Regions from separate parts of the Oxobacter pfennigii genome, predicted to be linked through region 2. Evidence: riboswitches for the same ligand, from Rfam matches in the RefSeq annotation. Region 2 holds a riboswitch; the other holds the start of a gene.
The links. A riboswitch is a leader RNA that binds a small molecule or an ion and turns the genes downstream of it on or off. The one in region 2 is predicted to bind S-adenosylmethionine.
Positions count from the first base shown of each region.

Region 1: another riboswitch for S-adenosylmethionine. It lies ahead of metA (homoserine O-acetyltransferase MetA); the one in region 2 lies ahead of OXPF_RS01415 (homocysteine synthase).

Region 1 covers NZ_LKET01000027.1:17,809-23,339, forward strand. The annotation lists gene OXPF_RS06180 (MFS transporter) at 1-827, opposite strand, end outside; gene OXPF_RS06185 (uroporphyrinogen decarboxylase family protein) at 849-2,228, opposite strand; SAM riboswitch class I at 2,418-2,538, shown strand; gene metA (homoserine O-acetyltransferase MetA) at 2,607-3,524, shown strand; gene lspA (signal peptidase II) at 3,746-4,198, opposite strand; gene OXPF_RS06200 (MerR family transcriptional regulator) at 4,539-5,531, shown strand, end outside.
Region 2 covers NZ_LKET01000014.1:108,234-113,764, reverse strand. The annotation lists gene OXPF_RS01430 (homoserine dehydrogenase) at 1-69, opposite strand, end outside; SAM riboswitch class I at 166-285, opposite strand; gene OXPF_RS01420 (YbaK/EbsC family protein) at 384-842, opposite strand; gene OXPF_RS01415 (homocysteine synthase) at 986-2,272, opposite strand; SAM riboswitch class I at 2,380-2,497, opposite strand; gene OXPF_RS01410 (cysteine desulfurase family protein) at 2,749-3,882, shown strand; gene thiI (tRNA uracil 4-sulfurtransferase ThiI) at 3,884-5,029, shown strand; gene OXPF_RS01400 (RrF2 family transcriptional regulator) at 5,121-5,531, shown strand, end outside.

The sequences.
Region 1 (5,531 bases), on a different contig from region 2:
ATACAGCCTGCTGTAATAGGCGCATACACCGCAAAGAGCAGTAGATTTCCTACGACATATTTAAAATAATACATACCCAAACCCATGAGGACGTTTGTTGCGGTCAATCTGAAAATATCCGCAATCACTAATAAAAGCAGCGGTTTGTTTGTGGCTACGGCTATAACCATATCTTTTAGCGTGGCAGGCTTTCTTCCCGGCATGGGTTTATCATAATCCTTTGCAAGATAGGCAATGTAATATAATCCGGATATGATTACCGCTCCGAATACCAGCACGGTTAAAAAATATCCCTTAGTCTGATCACCGCCGCCCAGGAATAAGACCAGCGGCAATACTATAGCACCCCTTACCAGCTGTCCTATGGCGGCACCCTGGCCTCTGCTTGCGGAAAGGGCTGCTCTTTCGGTCTGGTCCGAGGTAAATACCGGAAGCATTGTAAGGCGGGAAGTGGTTGTAAAGTTGACAAAAACATAGCCCATTATATATGCAATTGTGAGATAGGCAGCCTTTACAGGCAGGCTTACATTAAAATCGGTAAACATGAGCAGGTTAAAAATTATAATTAAGGGCGGGGCTACAAAAAGCCATGAGCGGTATTTACCCCATGGCATATTGCTTTTTTCAACCAGCGCTCCTATAAGAGGTACGTCAACTGTGTCAACAACTCTTCCGATAAGCAGGATTGTTGCCGCGACAGCCGGCAATACCATTGCAACATCGGTCAAAAAGAAAGGAAAATACTGAGTTCCCATTGTTGTCGCAAAACCCATGGCAAATTCCTGATATCCGTATGCGATATAAACTCTTTTTGGCAGCTTAGACATTCTTAAACCTCCTATATATATTTAAGAACAAAGATTGATTATAAAGTTAAACATCATATCTTCATATTTTTGAATTTTAGGTCCTATTATATTTAAGGGCCTTCCATCAAGCTCCGGATGGCTTTCTCTATATTTTTCCCATACTGTAAAGTACTTTGAATTTATGCTTTTATCTATTTCATTGATTATCTCGCTGCGCCTTTTTAGCTTTAAAGCTTCATGGGGGTCCTTGTTATCGCCTTTATAATAGTCATCATATCTTCCGTTTATATATACATACTCAAGTACGGCTTTTAAGTTTTCGGATATGCTGCCGTGCATATCCATGGCGCCCTTGTCAAAGCCGAACATATAATTTCCGCCGGGTGCAAGTATATCAATCAATTCCTTGGCTTTGTCTATGCATTGTTCTTTCGTGGCCGAGTGAAGCATTACAAGAGGATAAAAACCGCTTAATATATGCTTTTTGCCCAGCTTCTCCTTAACGATTTTGGGATCACCGTATTCAAAACGGAGGATGGTATGGGGAGGCAGCTCATAGAAATAATCCAGAAACCTCATAAAGTCATGCTCTACAAAGAGGTTTACATTTATGCCCATTTCGGTTATTGCTTCCACCTGTTTTTTCAATGTGGGCCAATAGAACTTTTCAAAATCCTTTTCTCTCATAAAGGGGCCCATATGGAGGGGTATGCCTACCTGGCCGAAGGTTGAAGGGCCCAATGGCTTTCCTTTTTTAATAAGGATGGGTGTTATAGCTTCACATGCTTCTATAACCTTTTGGGGGATTCTTCTAATATCGGATGAGATTCCTGTAAAGCTTCTGAAAAAGTCGGCCATAAAGTCATAGGGACCCGTTGTTGCACCGCCGGCCATTGATACAAATCCGTATTTGGCATTCAGCCTTGCACTTATGCCTCCGATTACCGCCGCATCATCGCTTTGAACCTTCATTGCTTTGGAGAGCGTCATGGCTTTTGTGTTAGAGTCTGTGTCAAGTCCGGTATATAAGCGCGGTAAAATCTTATCTACAATGCAATCATATGGCGAAGCTATGAAATCATCATAATCTTCCGCCGTCATACCTGCTACATTGGGATGCTGCATGGTTCCGTCAGAGCTCATTATAAAAGGCTTAGAGCCTAGAATCTGGTAATATGAAGGGTACCTTCGCCCTACACCCGGTGCCGAATCCGAAGGAAAGTCCTGACATACCTTATCCAGCGCTGCTTCTGCCTTTGAAAAATCCCAATATACTTCCGCCACATCCATCTGGCAATACTTAATAGCTGAATCTAAGCCCATGGCACCGCTTATTGGGATCCTTGACGGAATTCTCCCGCTTAATAAATTGCGGTACATATCTTCTCTTTCTTTTGCTAATACTTTTACATCGGACATATTTTCCATTCACCCCTTAAATATTTCTCCTTCTTATGGGACTTAAGTCACATAGAAATTTAAATAGCTCATAATATCTTATTGAAATTGATAAAGACCTAGAACAAAATAATTAATCCGCACCAGCTTAAAATATCTTGACACCGCATATAATAGTTGATATTATAAAAAAAAATCTATGAGAACACGTTCTCATCCAGAGAGGTTGAGGGACTGGCCCGATGAAACCTCGGCAACCTTCAGGTCCATTCACCTGAAAAGGTGCCAATTCCTGCAGCTGAATTTCATTTATTCAGAGGCGAGATGAGAGAGGTAGTCTGCTTTATTTTGCGTGTAAACCTCTTTCATTGACAATCGAGTATGAAGGAGGTTTTTTATATGCCAATAAAAATACCGGATAACCTTCCGGCAGCTGAAGTACTTAACAGTGAAAATATTTTCGTGATGGGTGAAGACAGGGCTTACCATCAGGACATCCGCCCGTTAAAGATAGCCATATTAAATTTGATGCCTACAAAAATTTCAACGGAGACGCAGCTTTTAAGGCTTCTCGCCAATTCACCCCTTCAGGTGGATATTACGCTGTTTCTGCCAAAGGACCACGAAAGCAAGAACACCCCGGCAGAGCATCTTAAGAACTTTTATACCACCTTTGACAGCATAAAGCATGAGAAATTCGATGGCATGATAATAACGGGAGCTCCTATTGAACATCTGGAATTTTATGAAGTGGATTACTGGGATGAGCTTAAGGAGATTATGAACTGGAGCCTCCGCAATGTATATTCCACGTTGCACATATGCTGGGGAGCCCAGGCAGGACTTTATCACCATTATGGAATACCTAAATACCCCCTCAAGGAAAAAATGTTCGGTGTATTCCCCCATACCGTTGAAAAACTGGGAGTAAAGCTATTAAGAGGGTTTGATGATGAATTTTATGTGCCGCAATCCCGGCACACGGAAATAAGAAAAGAGGATATAGTTAAGATGCCAAGCCTTGATATTCTTGCCCAATCGGAAGAGTCGGGCGTATATTTGGTAGCTTCAAAGGACGGAAGGCAGATTTTTATAACCGGCCATCCCGAATATGATCCTTTAACCCTGAAGGCAGAATACGACAGAGATGTTGCAAAGGGTGTTCCCATAGAGGTGCCAAAGCATTATTTCAAGGATGACGACCCGGCAAAAGCCCCCGTTTCAAGGTGGAGAAGCCATGCAAACCTTTTATATGCAAATTGGCTCAACTACTATGTATACCAGGAGACACCATATGATTTAAACGCACTGGAGTAAAAGATAAGGGGCTGTGGCATTTTGAACACTCAATTGGCTATGTTCGCGTTCTGCAAGTTCTAAGGCTCCCTGCCTTGAAAATACAAGAATTTTTAAACTTCACTATCGCTCAGACAATCTAAAATTCTAAGTATTTTCTTCGGCAGCGTTACCAAGAACTTGTTCAGAACTCTCACAATTGCTCGTTTATGTTGTTCATAATGCCACAGCCTCTTTGTTCTTTATAAATTGAATTCTTCTTTTGATGTTAAAATACAGTAAGCCAAAAGTATTGTGCCTGTCACTATAAATATGTCCGCCACGTTAAACACAGGGAATATATAGGTTCCAAAATGAAATTCCAGAAAATCTACTACGCTGCCTGTCATAATCCTGTCAGTTAAATTTCCTATGGCCCCTCCCATTATAAAGGACAATGCCGTCCTTACAATCTTATTTCTAAGCCTGAAAAGGTAATAAGCTATGAATATGCACACAAGCACCGTTGTAACTATGAAAAAGTACCTTTTATTTTGCAGAATGCTCCAGGCTGCCCCTTTGTTCAGCACATGGGATATATAAAAGAATCCGTCAATTACCGTTACCGAATCATTCAATGGTATGGCACCCGATATAATATATTTGGTAGCCTGATCCAGCACTATTATCAAAATTATTATCGCAGTCCAAAGCATAGTCCATCCTCCTTAGTTGGGCTGCTGCGTCTTGAACAATCATTTACTATGTTCGGATTCTGCAAGTTCTAAAGCTCTCTGTCTTGAAAATGCTAGAATTTTTAAACTTACTTTCGCTCAAACAATCAAAAATTCTAAGGATTTTCTGCGACAGGCAGGCCAAGAACTTTCAAAGAACCCTCGCAATGCCCGTTACATTATTCAAGACGCAGCAGCCCCTTTTCATATAATATCATACCAAGTTGTCATGTGAAATACCGGCATTATATAAATTTTTCATTATCCGGCAAAAAAATATTGCCCATGACGTTACGTCATGTATTACAATTATGTAGAGGTGATGTCGTTGGGAAATGATGAAGCCATGTTCACCGTAGGAGAGTTTGCTGCAAAGGCAGGAGTTACACACAGGACTCTGAGGTATTACGACAGTATAGGCCTTTTGCAGCCCAGCGCCCATAATAAGTCAGGCCACAGGCTTTACTCGCTGGAAGACTTTGCAAGGCTCCAAAAGATTATGACCTTAAAATTTATAGGTTTGCCCCTTGATGATATAGGAAACATTATTAAATATGATATTGATGGCAAAGGCTTTAAAAATCCGCTGGAGCTTCAAAAACAGGTGATGACTCAGAAGATCCGGCATATGCAAGAGGTTTCAGCAGCCATCGACGAGGCTCTTTTAATGCTTAATAAAGGAGAAAAACTTAATTGGGACAAATTTATAAATATCATAACTGCAATCAATGCGGACATAAACTGGCCGGCGCAATATCAAAATGCCTCCAATTTAAAGACCAGGATTAAAGTTCATGAAGATTACAGCACGAACAATCAGGGCTGGATGGAATGGTTTTTTAAACAATTAAATCTTCCTGATAATGCAAATATTTTGGAATTAGGCTGCGGTGATGCCAGTCTATGGGTAAAAAATTTTGCCTTTATCCCTGATGGCTGGAGCATAATGCTGACGGATTTCTCTCCCGGTATGCTGAAGGATGCAAAGTCTAATTTGAAGAATAAGAATAACAGGTTTAAATTCAAAATGGCGGATGCTCAGATGATACCCTTTGAAGATGAAACCTTCGATGCTGTTATAGCCAACCACATGCTCTACCATGTGCCTGACATTGAAAAATCCCTGTCAGAAGTTCACAGAGTCCTTAAACCCAAAGGTATATTCTATGCTTCTACCGTGGGTAAAAAACACATGTCTGAGCTTAGGGATATAATACAAAAATTTGATTGCCGGCTTATAACAATTAAAAGCTGGGAGCATACCGAAAAATTTCACCTGGAAAATGGAATGGATAAGGTTTCAAAATTGTTCAAA
Region 2 (5,531 bases):
ATTTAATATTTTCCATACACCTTTCCCCACATTGCCTAAACCTAATAGTGCTATCCTTACCTTATCCACGATTTAACCTCCAATAATGTCAAATAAAAAAACCTCTTCATCTTTAAAGCTTAGGATGAAAGAGGCTTGGTTATCAGAACCTGAATAAGGCTTCCTCTCTCATCTACCGCTTGGATTTTTAAAATCCAGCGCAGGAGTTGGCACCTTTTCAGATAAATGAACCTGAAGGTTGCCGAGGCTTCATCGGGCCAGTCCCTCTGCCTCTCTTGATGAGAATTGAATAATTCATTTTTAAAATATACTAACATTTAACTTATCATATGTCAAGTTTGATATATGTCATATAAGCAAACCTAAAACGATAACCCTGCACGTTACTGGCATATATCAACCCAAATTGCATCCGTAAGCTCCTGCATAAGTGACGGAGATATCTTTAATGCTGCTGTTTTTGAACCGGCAGCAGGATATACAAATTTAAATTCTTTGATGGAAATATCAAGATAGATTTCGAGTCCATTTTTTAATCCGAAAGGTGTCAACCCTCCTACAGGATGGCCGGTAATATCTGAAACCTCATCGTGCTCAAGCATCTTTGCTTTAATACCAAAGTATTGTTTGAATTTTTTATTGTCTATTCGGCAATTACCGCTCATAACTATCAAAATATTTCTGTCTTTCAGTTTAAATGCAAGTGTCTTGGCAATTAGCCCGGGTTCAACTCCTAAGGTTTTTGAAGCCAAATCCACAGTTGCACCGCTGTCAGAAAGTTCAAATACAGGATCCGGTAAGCTTCTCTCAAGAAAAAATTGTCTTACCTCTTTCGTACCCATACTTACTCCTCTTTTCATTGCTATTTTATATTACAAATAAGGGGGACTCTCCGATAAATAGAATAGTTCCAGAAGAGCCATAATTTTAAATTATATAGAGAGTCCCTTTTAGGTTGTGAAAAAAGTTTTATATAATAATACTATTAGCCTATTTTATTAAGAGCCTGATTTAAATCATATATTAAATCATCAGCATCTTCAATACCTATAGATAATCTGACTTGATCAGGTGTAACACCTGCAGCTTTCTGGTCTTCCTCTGAAAGCTGTGAATGAGTTGTGCTGGCAGGATGGATAACCAGGGATTTCGCATCGGCTACATTTGCAAGGAGTGAGAATATCTCAAGGCTGTCAATAAATTTCTTCCCTTCTTCAATTCCGCCTTTTACACCAAATGTAAATATAGAGCCTGTGCCATTGGGGAAATACTTTTGCGCTAAATCATAGTATTTGTTTCCTTTTATATTGGGATAATTAACCCATGAAACATTAGGGTGGTTCTGTAAAAACTCTACAATTTTCTTTGTATTGGAAATATGTTTTTCCACTCTTAAAGATAAAGTCTCAAGTCCCTGAAGGAAGAGGAATGAATTGAAAGGGCTTAAAGCTGCTCCTGTATCCCTTAAAAGAACTACTCTTGCTTTTAAAATGTAAGCTAATCCTCCGAAGGATTCGGTGTATTTAATTCCATGGTAGCTTGGATCCGGTTCAGTTAATCCGGGGAATTTTCCGCTTGCTGCCCAGTCAAATTTACCTGAATCAACGATTACCCCGCCTATGGATGTTCCGTGTCCGCCAATGAATTTTGTTGCAGAATGAACCACTATATCAGCACCATATTCAATTGGCCTTATCAAATAAGGTGTACCGAAGGTGTTGTCTATAATCAGAGGTATTCCGTTATCGTGAGCTACTTTTGCAACAGCTTCAATGTCGATTAAGTTTATTCCCGGATTGCCTATGGATTCTATATACAAAGCCTTTGTTTTATCATTAATTGCCTTTCTGAAATTATCTGTATCATCTGGATCTACAAATATGGTATCAACGCCGTATTTGGGCAGTGTATATTTAAATAAGTTATATGTTCCGCCATAAAGAGTACTGGCTGATACTATGTTATCTCCTGCCTGGGTAATGTTTAATATTGCATATGTTATGGCTGCAGAACCTGAAGCTACTGCCAGAGCGCCGATTCCGCCCTCTAGGGCAGCTATTCTTTTTTCGAATACATCGGTAGTTGGATTCATTATCCTTGTATAAATGTTGCCAAATTCCTTTAATCCAAAAAGGTTTGCTGCATGCTGGGTATCATTGAATACATAGGAAGTGGTCTGATAAATTGGAACAGCTCTTGAACCTGTAGTTGGATCAGCCTCTTGACCGGCGTGTACCTGCAGGGTGTCAAATTTTAATACTCTTTCGCTCATTATTATCTCTCCTTTTAAATCATTATGTTTTTTATTAATAAAATTAAACCTCTTTCACCTGATCGAGAGGATGAAAGAGGTTGTATATACAAAAATGTAAGTTATCCCTCTCATCTTTCGACCCAAGCTTAACCAGGGCGCAGGAGTTGGCACCTTTCCAGGTAAATGAACCTGTTGGTTGCCGAGGTTTCATTGGGCCAGTCCCTCAACCTCTCTGGATGAGAACATTCTCTATTGAATTTTTTTAATATTAGCATCTTATATTTTCGTTGTCAAGGGCATATTTTCAGCATTTCTTAAGCATAAAAGGCAGTAAAATCCGTAAAGTCATTGAAAATACTATATTAATCCGGTATGATTAGTAGGTTATGAAAATTTAAAATAATAAAATTATTTTTATTGAACAGTATATTTAAAGAATAAACAAATTAATTTATTATATATATTAGGTTATTTGCAATTAAGAGGTGAAATAAATGGAAGTATATTTTGATAACAGCGCCACTACAAAACCTTACGATGAGGTTATAGATACAATGGCTGAGATAATGAGAAACTATTACGGGAACCCTTCTTCTGCCCATTCTTTAGGCTTAATGGCTGAAAAAAAACTCAATGAGGCCAGGGAAGCTATTGCAAAGACTTTGAATGTAAGCGCCAGTGAAATAGTTTTCACTTCGGGCGGCAGTGAAAGCAATAATTTTTTGCTGACTGGGTTTGTTAAAGAAGGGGCTCACGTAATAACAACAAAAACAGAGCATCCCAGCGTATTGAATACTTGTATGGAGATGGAAGGCAGAGGTGTTGAAGTAACTTATCTCAATGTAGACAATGAAGGGAAAATAGATTTAAATGAATTGGAAAAGAGCATAAATAAAAATACCCAGCTAGTAAGTATAATGCATGTAAACAATGAAACCGGCATCATACAGGACATTGAAGCCATAGGAAAGCTTATAAAAGAAAAAAGCAGCAGGGCAAAATTCCACGTAGATGCAGTACAAAGCTATGGTAAGCTTAACATAAACATACAAAGTTCAGGTATCGATCTTTTGTCTGCCAGCGCTCACAAAATACACGGACCCCGCGGCGCGGGAATTGCTTATATAAGAAAAGGCCTTACCCCCAAACCACTTATATATGGAGGCGGGCAGGAGAAAAGGCTGAGGTCCGGCACCGAAAACCTTGCAGCTTATGCCGGATTTGCTAAAGCCGTAGAAATTATATATAAAAATAGAGAGAAAAACTTTGAGCATGTATTGAATATTAAGAAACATTTTCTAAACTCCATAGCATCAATGAAGGGTATAAAAATTAACGGACAGCATATAAATGATTTTTCACCTTATATATTAAGTATATCTTTTATTGGAGTTAGAGGAGAAGTGCTGCTTCATATGCTAGAAGCAGAATCGGTGTTTGTATCAACTGGTTCAGCCTGTGCGGCAAGAGATACTAAAGACAGCTATGTGCTCAAAGCAATAGGATTAAAAAACGAGGAAATAAAAGGAACAATACGCTTCAGCTTCAGTGAATTTAATACATTTAGTGAAGTGGATAAAGCCATAAACGCATTAAGTAAATGCCTTAAATTTTTAAGGAGGGGTTAAAATGAAAGAACTTTTATTATTAAAATATGCCCCGGAAATATTCTTAAAGGGGCTTAACAGAAATACATTTGAAAAGAAGTTGAAGAACAATATTGATAATGCATTGAAGGGTTTGGATTATGAATATGTTACGGATTCCGGAAGGACGCTTCTTTATTCTGAGAACTTTAATGAGATTATTGATAGATTGAAAAAGGTTTTTGGAATCACTGAAATCTGCATAGTTACCCAGGTAGAGGCTGATATGGATTCAATAAAAGCTCAAGCATTTAAAGAGGTTAATGATAGCTTTTGCTCTACCTTTAAAATTGAAACAAACAGGGCTAATAAAAAATTTGTTTTAAATTCCATGGAAGTCAGCAGAGCCGTAGGAGAATATGTGTTAAACAATGTGGATGGTATATCCGTAGATATACACAATCCCAAATGCGTTGTTAATGTGGAAATCAGAGAAAAAGCCTATGTATATTCAAAAAGGATAAAGGCTCAGGGAGGGCTTCCTTATGGAATAAACGGAAGCACATTTTTAATGCTGTCCGGCGGCATAGATTCTCCGGTGGCAGGATATTTAATGGCAAGAAGGGGAGTGGATATAAGCTGCGTATATTACCACAGCCATCCCTATACCAGTGAAAGGGCCAAAGAGAAAGTAAAAGAATTGGCCAGGATATTGAAGGAATATACAGGCCATATGAAGCTATGTGTTGTTCCCTTTACCGATATACAAATGCAGATAATGGAAAAATGCCGAGAGGATGAATTAACTATCATTATGAGAAGATTCATGATGAGAATAGCCTGTGCCTTGGCGGAGAAGTATGGAGTAAATTCCGTAACTACGGGAGAAAGTATAGGTCAGGTTGCAAGCCAGACCATGGAAAGCCTGGTAGTCAGCGACAGTGTATCTGACCGTCCTGTATTCCGTCCTCTTGTGTCAATGGATAAAACAGATATAATGTCTCTGTCAAGACAAATAGGAACTTATGAAACATCAATACTTCCCTATGAGGATTGCTGTACCATTTTCGTGCCAAAACACCCAAAGACAAAGCCAAAACTTTCAGATATTGAAGCATCAGAAGCAGCATTGGATATAGATAATCTTGTTATGCAAGCCATGGAAACAACTGAAATATTTTTTCTATAATATTTCTAATCCATATTGACAATATGCGTAGAAGATTATATTATTATATTAAGCATATAGGATTACTAGGAATTGATTTGGGGTGTCAGTTATGAAAATTTCTACAAAGGGAAGATACGGGTTGCGTGCAATGCTGGATTTGGCGGTAAATTCTCTTGGAGATCAGGTTGCATTAAAAAGCATTGCACAAAGGCAAGGCATTTCAGAGAATTATCTGGAACAGGTTTTTTCTTCTCTCAGAAAAGCCGGCCTTGTAAAAAGTATAAAAGGTGCTCAGGGTGGGTATATACTTGGGAAAAGTTCTTCAGATATCACCATTGGAGAGATATTAAGAACCCTTGAAGGCAGCCTGTCTATTATAGATGATAAGAGCAAAAGTAATACTGAAGATAAATTTGAATATATTATTTCAAGCAATGTGTGGGAGAAAGTGGACAGTTGTATAGATGATATAGTCAATTCGGTAAAGTTGGAAGATTTGGTTATAGAATATAAAAAGATT